DNA from 2 places in the Ligilactobacillus animalis genome. Region 2 is predicted to be linked to the other one. Evidence: riboswitches for the same ligand, from Rfam matches in the RefSeq annotation. Region 2 holds a riboswitch; the other holds the start of a gene.
The links. Region 2 has a riboswitch for preQ1 ahead of GSR62_RS00755 (QueT transporter family protein). Riboswitches for the same ligand answer to the same signal wherever they lie in the genome.

Region 1 (6,448 bases), 200 kb from region 2:
TCCCACGCTCCATGTGACGCAAACGGGGCTGGAAGTCTTACGGGGCCAAGCAAAAGTTTATGCCCGCATCGAAAAAGCCGAGCGCAACAGTGAACAACCGGTGGAAAGTGGCTTATTTGAACATCTCCGCAAATTGCGCCGGCAGCTGGCTGAAGCGCAACACGTCCCACCATTTGTCATCTTTTCCGATCAAGCTTTACAAGACATGTGTGTGCTCTTACCGACAAACGAGATGGAATTCTTAGAAGTCAAAGGTGTCGGTCATAGCAAACTTGAAAAATACGGAACGATCTTTTTAGATGCTATTAAAGAATATCAGAGTGTGAGCCAGCCCGGGTAGCTCCGTACAGATAACAAGAAATCCACTAAGATGCAAAAAACGCATCTTAGTGGATTTCTTGTTATCTGCTAGGAGTTAGGCTGGCGAGCACGTTTCCACTATATAACTCAGATGCGTTTAACAGTATGCAAAAAGACCACCCAAATTTATCCCAAAATTCGAGTGATCTTCATTCAAATATATGTCACAGCTTTTTTATCTGAGTGGACTTACTAAGCCTATTTCCAAAATGTATCGTAGACCGTGATCGGCAAATGACGTTTGTGTCTTGTCTTAGTAAACCAATTTTCGATCTTTTCAGCTGCATCGGGGCGCACTTCTTTACCTTCTAAATAGTCATCAATATCATCATATGTCACACCTAAAGCGACTTCATCTGGTAAAGCTGGGCGATCTTCTTCTAGATCAGCTGTCGGTGTCTTTTGGTAGAGATGTTCAGGCGCACCTAGGACTTCTAGCATTGCTCGACCTTGGCGCTTGTTTAGCCGCCATAACGGCATGATATCAGCACCGCCATCCCCAAATTTGGTGTAAAAACCAGTGATCGCTTCAGCAGCGTGATCAGTACCTACAACAGCCCCACTATTAGCACCGGCGATCGCATATTGAGCGATCATGCGTTGGCGCGCCTTGATATTGCCCTTGTTAAAGTCACTTACAGTCACATCATTAGCTTGAACGGCTACGACCATCGCATCGGCTGCTTCTTTGATGTTGACCCGCATCATTTCATCAGCTTGCATAAATTCGATCGCATCCAAAGCATCACTTTCATCGGCTTGAGTGCCATAAGGTAAGCGCACAGCGATGAATTTATAACTAGCATCACCTGTCTCGGCGCGCAATTCAGTGATCGCCATTTGACATAACTTGCCACATAGCGTTGAGTCTTGGCCCCCAGAGATACCTAACACAAGTGTCTTTAAAAATGAATGCTTGCGTAAATAAGCTTTCATGAAATCGATCGAGCGTCTGATCTCAGCTTCAGGATCGATCGTTGGTTGGACTTTTAATTCAGCAATGATCTCTTGTTGTAATGTTCTCATTAACTTTGACCTTCTTACTTTTCAAGTTTTTGATTGATACTTTCGCGAACCTCTTTGATGATCTTCATCTTGTTGTCGTAACATTTTTGTGAAAGATCGACCGGATAGTCTTGCGGGTTTAGATCACGCTTGTATTCTTCCCACAAGCTATCTAAATGCAATTTGGAATATTCTTTGATCTCCTCTAAAGTTGGTAGCTCATAGACCAACTCACCTTCTTTGAAAATATCACGCAACAAAGGACGCGCGTTAAAGTCAGTCACATCTTTATTGATATACGTATATTGTGGATGGAACATATAAAGTGATTTTTCCTTGCGTGGATCTTCATCCCCGATCGTAATATAATCCCCTTCGGATTTACCATCGGTCTTTTTAGTGATCCGCCAGACTTGCTTGCGTCCTGGAGTCGATACTTTTTCGGCATTGCTTGAGATCTTGATCGTATCTTCAAGTACACCATTTTCGTCCTCGATCGCTACCATCTTGTAGACCGCACCTAGAGCTGGTTGATCATAGGCCGTGATAAGCTTAGTTCCCACGCCCCAAACATCGATCTTGGCTCCTTGCATCTTCAAGTTGGTGATCGTCTTTTCATCTAGGTCGTTTGAAGCATAGATCTTAGCATTCGGAAAACCGGCTTCATCAAGTTGTTCACGGACACGTTTTGAAATATAGGCCATATCGCCAGAATCGATCCGGACCCCTAAGAAATTGATCTGATCGCCTAGTTCTTTAGCCACTTTGATCGCATTAGGCACCCCTGAGCGCAAGGTGTCGTAAGTATCAACTAAAAAGACACAATCTTTATGCGTTTTAGCATATGCCATAAAAGCATCATAATCATTGCGGTAAGCTTGAACTAAAGCATGAGCATGTGTCCCACTAGCTGGGATCCCAAAGATCTTAGCTGCCCGCACATTGCTGGTCGCGTCAAAGCCCCCGATATAGGCTGCCCGTGTTCCCCACAAAGCAGCGTCAAATTCTTGTGCGCGCCGTGTACCGAATTCAAGCAAGGCATCATCCCCACAAGCCGAACGGACACGAGCTGCTTTAGTGGCGATCAAAGTTTGATAATTAACGATATTCAAGATCGCTGTTTCAACTAATTGGCAATCTACCAATGGGCCTTCTACTTGGATCAAAGGTTCGTTGTTGAAGACGACTTCACCTTCAACGACTGAACGGATCGTCGCTTTAAATTTAAAATTGCGGAGATATTCGATAAAATCATCCGGATAGTCACCGATCTCTTTTAAGTAGGCGAGATCATGTTCAGTAAAGCGCAAGTTTTGAATATAATCAACGATACGCTCTAACCCTGCAAATATTGCATACCCATTTTGAAACGGCAGCTTACGAAAATAAACTTCAAAAATTGCCTTCCGCTCTGCCAGACCCTGACGCCAATATGTCTGCATCATATTGATCTGATAAGCATCAGTATGCAATGTATAACTGTCGTCTGGATATAATTTAACCATTTCTTTCCTCTTCATTAATCAATTGTTTTTCCGAAAAATTTTTAGCGGATTTGACTACATGAGTTTAATTTTATCACTTTTGAGCCAAAACACCAATCTAACTGCTATAATAATAACAAATCCTTAGATTTAGATGAGGTATATCATGCAAAATAATTTTGAAACTGTAAATGTTTTGGGGCTTGATTTTATCAAAGCCACCCAAACTGAATTTTTGGAACAACTAAAACGCGATAGCCAAACTAAAGCTGATCGTTTTATCGTGACCGCTAACCCTGAGATCGTCTTAGCGGCCAAAGATGACCCGACCTACGCTAAAACGATCCGCAGTGCTGACTACATCACGGCTGACGGGATCGGGATCATCAAAGGAGCTAAGATCTTAGGTGATCCGTTGCCCGAGCGTGTAACAGGCTATGATACATTAGTGGCTTTGTTAGCCTTTGCCAATAAACATCAAAAAAGAGTCTTTTTCCTCGGTGCTAAACCAGCTGTCCTAGAAAAAGTTTTAGCTAAAGTAAAAACTTCCTATCCTGACCTAAAGATCGCAGGGAGTTGTGATGGTTATTTCAAAGATGAAGCTAAAGTAGCCCGCCAGATCGAACAAGCCCGCCCTGATTTTGTCTTTGTAGCCCTCGGCTTTCCCAAGCAAGAATTCTTTATCGCTAAATACCGCAAGCTAGCACCTGCTATTTGGATGGGGGTCGGTGGAAGCTTTGATGTTTTGTCGGGTCAAACAAAGCGTGCCCCTAAATGGTGGATCGATCATCATCTCGAATGGGCTTATCGCTTATTAAAAGAACCAAGCCGTTTCATCCGGATGCTCGCTTTGCCTAAATATCTTTTATTAGTCTATCGCAAAAAAATTTTTGGTCGTTGATCAACAAGCCGTTGTTTAACGGCTTATTTTTTTCTATAATGGAAACTGCATTTATAAAAATCAAGGATAACTTGGACTGGTTCGCAAACTTCCCAGGATAAAAAACCAAGGATCTCATTAAGGAGGTTGGAAATTATGGATGCAACAACAACTCAAAAAGTTATCATTGACTGTGACCCTGGTATTGATGATAGCCTAGCTTTAATGTTAGCTTTGGCTTCACCTGAGCTCGAAATTCTCGGGATCACTACGGTCGCAGGCAATGTCCCTTCAGATCTAGGTGCTAAAAATGCACTCAAAATTTTAAATCATTGTCATCGTTTAGACATTCCCGTCTATTGTGGAGCTTCTAAGCCACTTAAACGTACCTATGTCAGTGCCCAAGATACCCATGGGGCTGATGGTTTAGGTGAGAGTAAGCTCCCTGAAGTCTCTCATTCATATCATTTAGGGGCCAGTGATTTTATCAATCAAACGCTCTACAATGAACCTGATTTAACGATCATCGCTTTAGGTCCACTAACCAACATCGCACAAGCTCATCAAAAAGCGCCCGCAGCCTGGAAAAATTGTGGTCGCTTGGTTTCTATGGGTGGAAATTTCAAAAGTTTTGGCAATTGCTCACCAGTTGCTGAATATAACTACTGGTGCGATCCTGATGCAGCAGCCTACTGTTTTGATAACTTACCTTTAAAGATCGAGATGGTCGGACTCGATGTGACTCGTAAAATGTTATTTACCCCTAATATTTTGGAATTGATCCGCCAAACACGGCCTAAAGAAGCTGACTTCATTCAAAAAATAACCCGCTTTTATTTTGATTTTCATTGGCAATACGAAAAAGTTATCGGTTGCGTCATCAATGATCCGTTGGCTGTCGCCTATACACTTTGTCCCGAACTTTGCCAAGGCTTTGCGGCTCACACTAAGATCGCAACAACTGGGCTTGCACTGGGACAAAGTATCGTTGATGAAAAAAACTTTTGGCAAGCTCCAGCTAACAGTTTCGTATTGACTCAAGTAAATGCTTTAGCAGCTATGAAATTATTTTTAAGCCGTGCCTGTGGCTTAGATCCTGATATGCTGGAACAAACACTACCTCAGATCGCTGATTTGGAGGTGCCACATGCCTAAAAGATCAACTCCACGGTACCTCACCCTATGTGCCTTAGGGATCACTTTGAATATCATTGGGAGTAACTTAGCGCTGTTTTTACACCTACCACTTTATCTCGACACGTTAGGGACTATGTTATGTGCCGCCTTGCTCGGCCCAACTGCGGGTCTACTAGTTGGGGGCAGTACGGCATTATTAGTTGGAATGACGACTGATGTTTTTTCTATATATTATTCACCGATCCAATTGCTGATCGGTCTGATAGTTGGGTTTATCTTCAAATATCGTACTCCCACTAAAATTTGGCAACTTTTTTTGGCCGCTCTCTTGATCTCCTTACCAGGAACTTTAGCTAGTACTGCGATCACCTATTTTTTATTTAATGGGATCACTAGCTCTGGTTCAAGCATGTTCGTTCAGATCCTAAGTGGAGCAGGCGTCCATCAAGCACTGGCGATCTTTTTGGTCCAGATCAGTACTGACTACTGCGACCGCTTGTTGACCCTTTATCTCATCTGGTTGCTTTATCGCAAATTACAACCGCGTTTTTCTTTTAAAGCCTAATAAATAGCGCCCCAAGTTCAAATGAGCTTGAGGCGCTTATTTTTATTTTTCTAGATAAAATTCAAACCGTTCACCAGCATACTGCGTGCGAACGTATTCAAAAGGCCGACCATCACCTAATTTAGTGATCTGACGTAGGCGTAAGATCGCTGAACCACGTTTTAACTCGAGATACTCAGCGATCTTTTCAGAAGCCAACATCGAGCTGACCGTTTGTTGCGCATGGCCGATCGTCAAGCCATTTTCTTGCAACGTACCATAAAGTGAATTGGTGATCTGCTTGCGTTGATAATTTTTGATCAGATCATACGGTAAAGTCGCCACTTCAAAACAGATCGGAACTTCATCGGCATATCTGATCCGCTCCATCCGCAATACTTTTTGGTCAGGCCCTAATTTTAAATGCTCACTTTCACTGAGCGAAGGGGCAGTCACCAAATAAGAGACCGTCTTACTGGAAGGAGTTTTTCCTTGCGCTTCCGTCAACGCCGTAAAACTCGTGACCCCAGACATCTTTTCTTGGACTTTTTTGCGCGCTACATAAGTACCCGACCCGATCTGGCGCTCTAAGATCCCTTCTTCGACTAAAGTCTGGATCGCTTGGCGCAAGGTCATGCGACTGACACCAAACTGCACCGCCAGATCACGCTCTGATGGGATCCGATCACCGACCGCCCAACGATTGGCTTCGATCTCTTGTTTGATTTTATTGTGGATCTGAATGTAAATTGGTGAACCCATGACTACCACCTTCCATATTTAGGGTTATTTTTTGAATCGGCATCCAAAACTATAGGTCTCAACGAGATCAAGGTCATGATCAAAGACGTTAAAATCAGCGTCTTTACCCACTGCTAACACACCTTTTTGCGTCAAGCCAAATTCTTTAGCTTGATTTAAGGAAGTCATCTTGATCGCGTCTTCTAGTGAACAACCGGTAAACTTCATAATATTTACAAAAGCGTCTTTATATTGTAAAACACTTCCGGCCAAATTACCACTCTCAAGGCGAGCTTG
Region 2 (6,448 bases):
CGGATGTGATCTGCATCTATTTAGCTAACGGGATCAATGCTTTAGATGAAAATTTACGAGCATACGCTAAAGCGGAAGTGCGCGCTTTGAATGTGCACCTGTTTGATTCACATACAACAGGCTTGGCGCAGGCAAAATTAGTGCGTCACGCGGCCAAACTAGTCAAAGCCGGTGAAAATGTCACCCAGATTTTAGCCGAGTTAAGTGTGATGCGTGATAAGACGCAGACCATCGTGATCGATGATATTCGCAATTTGCGTAAAACTGGTTATGTCTCAAATGGAACTCCAGTCGTTGGCAATGCTTTATTACACTTAAAGACGCTACTGGAATTTACAGATGATGGTAAATTAGCAGTCTTGGATACGAGTGTTCGGATGAAAAAGGCATACCATAAGGTGCTCGAACAGATCAATAGTAGTGGACAAGTAGTGACTGATCTCATGTTGATGTGTGATGAAGCTTCAGCTGAAACGGCCAATAAATGGCTACAAAAATTTCAAGTTGATCTTCCAGAAACAAGACTTGAGATCACACGGCTCAAACCCTCGATCAGAGCGCATGTGGGTGAAAAGAGCCTTTTAGTCAGTTGGATCTATGCTTAAGAATAATGAGGGTCCACCACGATAGCTTGATCGTGGCGAGCCCTTGTTTGCATTGTGAGCTAGTTTTTTATAAGAAAAAAGTCCCTGATACGAGGGACTCAAAAGTTATTTACCAACGCTCCAGCCACCATCGATCTGCATGACTGAACCGTGGATATAATCGGCGGCCGGACTGGCTAAAAAGAGGCTCAGTTCAGCCACTTCACTGGGATCAGCCCAACGTTTAGCGGGCGTGTTTTGGGCGACTTCTTTGGCCATCGTGGCATCGCCTGCAAAATCGGCTTGATTCATTGGGGTCTTGATCGCACCAGGAGCAAGACAGTTGACCCGAATACCCTTGGCGGCGTAATCAAAAGATAATTGTTTGGTATAGCCGATGATCGCATGTTTGCTGGCAGTGTAAGCTGCCCCGCCGCCACCAGCGATCAACCCAGCGATCGAAGCCATATTGACGATCACGCCATGTTTTTGAGCTAACATGGTCGGTAAGAGTGCGTTGGTCAATAAAAAGATACTCTTTAGATTTGTATCAAAGATGTCATCCCAGAGCTCTTCGGTCGTTTCTAAACTAGGTGTATAAGCATCTAAGATCCCAGCTGTATTGAGTAAGATATCTACTTGCGTGGTATGTTCTAGGATAAATGCCACTAGCTGTTTGATATCAGAACTTCTACGCACATCACAGGGATAAAAGTAAAAGTTAGCCGGATAAGCTTGCTTGAGGGCAATGAGCTCGGCGTTTTCAACTAGATCGGTCCCAAAAAAGGTCACACCTTGTGCTAGAAAGGCACGGACTTGAGCTAAGCCGATCCCCGAAGCTACGCCAGTTCCGACGACGACTTGCCCATCTAATTGAGAATAATTTGTCATTAGTCCACCAATTCCCAGTCAGTTGCTAAAACATCGCATGAAGTTGGCATGAATTGTGAAAGTGAGGGTTCCTCTTTAGTTTTGATCATGAGATAAGGGTTGATCTTTTCACCGTTTAAAGTGTCATCTTTAACGACAAAGATATATTCTTCACTTCCGCCCCAACCTACAGTTCGGACGGCTTTTCGGCCCGCTTTTAAAGCCGGTAAAACTTCTTCAAATGTCATCTTAAAATACCTCGTTATTCTGTTAGATCAATTGCTTTACTTAAGAAATAGACTAAAACTGCACCGAGAGTCATCGAAATAAATTCGCCGATCCCGACAGAAAGATAAGTTGCCCAAAATGGTAAGTCACTTACATAGTGTAACTCTAAGGCTACGCTCCAAGACATCAGTGTGCATATAATGACACAAATGGTCAACTTAAGTGGTACCGATCTGATGTTGCGTGTCGCCCAGTAGCTAAGCGAAGTCATCACCAAAGTCCCTAAAGTACCAAAGATCACATCGATGATCCCTAGGGGCGATTGAAGGTTGGCTATCGCACAGCCTAAAGTTACCGCCCAGATATAACGCTTATTAAAAATGCTCAAATTATTGAACAATTCTGAAAAGCGCAGTTGGACAGCTCCAAAGCTCAATGGGTTGATCAAAGTAAAGGCAACATATAAAGCTGCGACCATCCCAGCCTTAGCCAGCTGGACGGTCCGAGTATGTGTTTTTGTCATAAAATGTCTCTCCTAGTTTTTTATTACGGTGGGATGGTTGCGAACCACCAATGTATTAGTATAGGTAGAAATTATGAAAAATGCAAACTTTGATATGTAAAATTCAATATCTTACTGATATAATAAAGAATTGTTAAAAGTGTTTATTTTTATTAAAGGATTTTGATTTTCTGAAAGGGTGACAGAAATGGATTACAGGCGCAAGAAGAAGGTTTTAGCCAGCTATCGTAAGAATAAGCGTAAAATTTGGCTAGCTTCTGGCGTGACAATGATGGCGATCTCGAGTGGGATGTATGCAACACAGAACGTTAAAGCTGATCAGGTAAGCGTTGAAGCACAAAATACACAACAAGTAGTCACTGATAAGGATAGTAGTAACGTATCAAATGAACAAAATGATCAGACAACTGTTCAACTAGACCAACAAGTCTCTGAACAAAAAGATGTGCAAAATGAAAGTTCCAGCACAAGTGATCAAGCAAAAGTTGATTTGAATGATACAGCTCAAGAAGATAATACCAATGCTACTGATCAGGCACAGAATAAAGATGAGTTGTCGACAGAAGATGTAGTCGATGATACCAATGCTACTCAAGAATTGCAATTGACAACTGATGAGAAACAAGCCAATGAAAATGTGGCTGAAAATGCACAAGCACAACAACTTCAAGTTAATAAAGTTGCAACTAAAATGCAAACACCAGATGCTATATACATAGGAGATAGACAATATACTCGTGGGGATGCCATTGATGTGGCCTCATACCAATCTTGGCTAAATCAAGATGATTTCAATAAATTAAAGCAATTAGGTATCAAAGCTGTTGTTGTTAAACTAACTGAAGGCCAAAGCTATGTAAATCCTGCAGCTACTAAGCAAATAAATTATGCTAAGAATGCAGGCTTAACAGTGTCTATCTACCATTATGCGAGATTTAATGATGCTGCTACAGGTTATGCTGAAGGACAACATGTAGTAAATACGATGGAAAATCTAGGTTTAGGTCAAGATACATTGGTCTTTGCTGATATGGAAGACCATAGTACTTATAGTAATGACGTGCGTGGTAATTTGAATAGCTTTTGGAATGCTTTAACAGCAGCTGGATTCAATAACCGTGGTGTTTATACCGGTGGAGGCTATCCATATTATGAAGCTGCGATCGCAACTGTTGGTCGAGCAAAGACTTGGTGGTCACAATATCCATTTGTACCAACTAATAATGGTTATTATGAACAGGAATGGCGGAACTTAGGATATGGTGCTTGGCAATTTTCATCAACTGCTTACTTACCAGGACGAGAGAATATGGGGGCTTTAGACCTTTCGATCGACTTCAATGGTTTGTTCTCAAAATCAGATACAGCTGAAAAACCTGTCACCCAACAAGTTTTTAAAGACGGACATTGGTATTTAGTTGATCAAAAAACGGGTCAATATTTAACTGGTATCCAACCAATAACTGATCAAAATAAGGTAGTTTACTATAATGATGCAGGTCAAATGCAATATGGCCAACAAAAGATCGATGGTAAATGGTATTTATTTGATCAAGTTACAGGTGCTATGCAATATGGCTTCCAAAGCTTAAGTCCATATGGTCAAGATAAGACAGTTTATTACGCCAATAACGGTCAGATGCAATATGGTCAAGATAAGACAGTTTATTACGCCAATAACGGTCAGATGCAATATGGTCAACAAAAGATCGATGGGTACTGGTATAATTTTGATGTTGTTGATGGTGCGATGAAGACGGGACTTGTACAGATCCCAGAGCAAAATAAAACAGTTTATTATGCAAATAATGGTCGAATGCAGTATGGCTGGCAATGGGTAAATAATGCCACACGTTATTTTGATACATTCAATGGTGCAATGGTCACTGGTCAGCAAAAGATCAATGGTCACTGGTACTTATTTGACAATAGTGGCGCAATGCAACGTGGCTTCCAAAATCTCAAAGCTTACGGCGATGATAAGACAGTCTACTACAACCAAGATGGCTGGATGTTGTATGGCTGGCAAGGGATCGATAATGTTCCATATTATTTTGATACGTTCAATGGTGCAATGATGACTGGTGAGCGCTACATTAACGGTCACTGGTATTTGTTCAATGATAAAGGTCAAATGCAACGTGGTTTCCAAAAGGTAATGGAAAATGGCAAAGAAAAGACCGTTTACTATAACTATGATGGTTGGCGCCTTTATGGTTGGCAAGGGATCGATAATGTTCCATATTATTTTGATAAATCAACTGGTGCAATGATGACTGGCGAACGTTATCTCAATGGACATTGGTATTTGTTCAATGATAAAGGTCAAATGCAACGTGGCTTCCAAAAAGTAATGGAAAATGGCAAAGAGAAGACTGTTTACTACAACTATGATGGCTGGATGCTCTACGGTTGGCAGGGTATCAATGATGTTCCATACTATTTTGATACATTCAATGGCGCAATGATGACTGGCGAACGTTACATCAATGGACATTGGTATTTGTTCAACGACAAAGGTCAAATGCAACGTGGTTTCCAAAAAGTAATGGAAAATGGGAAAGAAAAAACAGTTTACTATAACTATGATGGTTGGATGCTCTATGGTTGGCAAACGATCAATGGTAAACGTTATTACTTTGATACCTTTAATGGCGCGTTATTAAAAGAAGAATAGGAGTATATGAATAAAAATGTTTGAGAAAAAATTACACTACAAGATGTATAAAGCTGGTAAACATTGGGTATTTGCAGCAATTGCAGTGGGAATTTTTGGATTTGCTAGTACGACTAGTGCTTTAGCAGATGAGACGAGTAGTAGCAATGAGACCCAAACAGAACAAACGTTAAATACTGACGAATCAACTGATACTACAACAGATGTTTCTAATGAAGCGAAAGCAACTGAAGCGCAACTTACTACACAAGATGCAGATATGGCTTCTAGTGAAGAAAAAACAACTAATGTTGAAAAAGAAGTAACAACAGCTGAGACAAATAAGGATACAACTGTTAAAAATGTGGAATCTTCCGAACAGAATACAACAACAGTTGCGGATAAAAATGCTGTAGACAGCACAGCACAAGTTAACACCGCTGAAAAGGAAAATAAATATACACAAGAAAATGTAAATGGAAATTGGTACCTAAAAGATGAACAAGGAAATTATTTAACTGGTTTCCAAGAGATAAAAGACCAAAATAAGACGGTTTATTATAATCCAGATAGCAAGCAAATGGTCTACGGCCAACAAAATATCAATGGAAATTGGTATTTATTTGATACCTTCAATGGTGCAATGCAAACTGGTCTGCAATATATTCGTGATCAAAAGAAACTAGCCTACTACAATGAGCAAGGTCAAATGCAGTATGGTACAGTTGAGATCGATGGGCAAAAATACCAAGCTGATACTTTTAACGGTGCTATTAAGGGTAAAGGCCAAACGAAGATCGCTGATAATTGGTACTTATTCAATAATGCTGGACAAGTAGTAGATGGATGGCAATGGATCAATGACCAAGGAAAGACAGTCTATTACAGTACCAAAACTGCACAAATGGTCCATGGCCAACAAAATATCAATGGACATTGGTATCTATTTGATAAAACTACTGGTGCAATGCAACGTGGTTTCCAAAACTTAAAAGCTTACGGTGACGATAAGACAGTTTACTATAACCAAGATGGCTGGATGCTTTATGGTCAACAAAAGATCGATAATAAATGGTATAATTTTGACACCTTTAATGGTGCAATGAAGACCGGCTTCGTTAAGATCCCGGAACAAAATAAGACAGTCTATTATGCTCCAAATGGTCAAATGCAATATGGCTGGCAATGGGTAGACAATGCAACTCGTTACTTTGATACCTTCAATGGCGCAATGGCTACCGGACAAAAACTTATTACTGGACATTGGTATTTATTTGACAATAACGGTGCAATGCAACGTGGCTTCCAAAATCTCAAAAACTACGGGGATAATAAGACGGTTTATTATAACCAAGATGGTTGGATGCTCTATGGCTGGCAATGGGTAAATAATGCAACTCGTTACTTTGATACGTTCAATGGTGCAATGACTACGGGGCAAAAGAAGATCAATGATCATTGGTATCTATTTGATAAAGATGGTGCAATGCAACGTGGCATTCAATATATTCCAGAAGAGAATAAATTAGTTTACTATAATCAAGATGGTTGGATGCTTTACGGTAAACAAAATATCAATGGAGTAGA

Region 1: linked by a shared signal. The riboswitch ahead of GSR62_RS01715 (nucleoside hydrolase) and the one ahead of GSR62_RS00755 (QueT transporter family protein) in region 2 are both predicted to bind preQ1.

What each region holds. Positions count from the first base shown of each region.
Region 1 is NZ_CP047141.1:364,565-371,012, reverse strand. Features, by position in the region: gene recQ (DNA helicase RecQ) at 1-340, shown strand, start outside; gene nadE (ammonia-dependent NAD(+) synthetase) at 559-1,386, opposite strand; gene GSR62_RS01725 (nicotinate phosphoribosyltransferase) at 1,401-2,870, opposite strand; gene GSR62_RS01720 (WecB/TagA/CpsF family glycosyltransferase) at 3,016-3,750, shown strand; PreQ1 riboswitch class I at 3,821-3,865, shown strand; gene GSR62_RS01715 (nucleoside hydrolase) at 3,886-4,884, shown strand; gene GSR62_RS01710 (ECF transporter S component) at 4,877-5,431, shown strand; gene GSR62_RS01705 (GntR family transcriptional regulator) at 5,474-6,172, opposite strand; gene nagA (N-acetylglucosamine-6-phosphate deacetylase) at 6,197-6,448, opposite strand, start outside.
Region 2 is NZ_CP047141.1:165,572-172,019, forward strand. Features, by position in the region: gene GSR62_RS00740 (DegV family protein) at 1-605, shown strand, start outside; gene GSR62_RS00745 (3-oxoacyl-ACP reductase) at 711-1,475, opposite strand; gene GSR62_RS00750 (DUF2829 domain-containing protein) at 1,475-1,702, opposite strand; gene GSR62_RS00755 (QueT transporter family protein) at 1,717-2,205, opposite strand; PreQ1 riboswitch class I at 2,212-2,259, opposite strand; gene GSR62_RS00760 (GH25 family lysozyme) at 2,393-4,882, shown strand; gene GSR62_RS00765 (glycoside hydrolase family 70 protein) at 4,899-6,448, shown strand, end outside.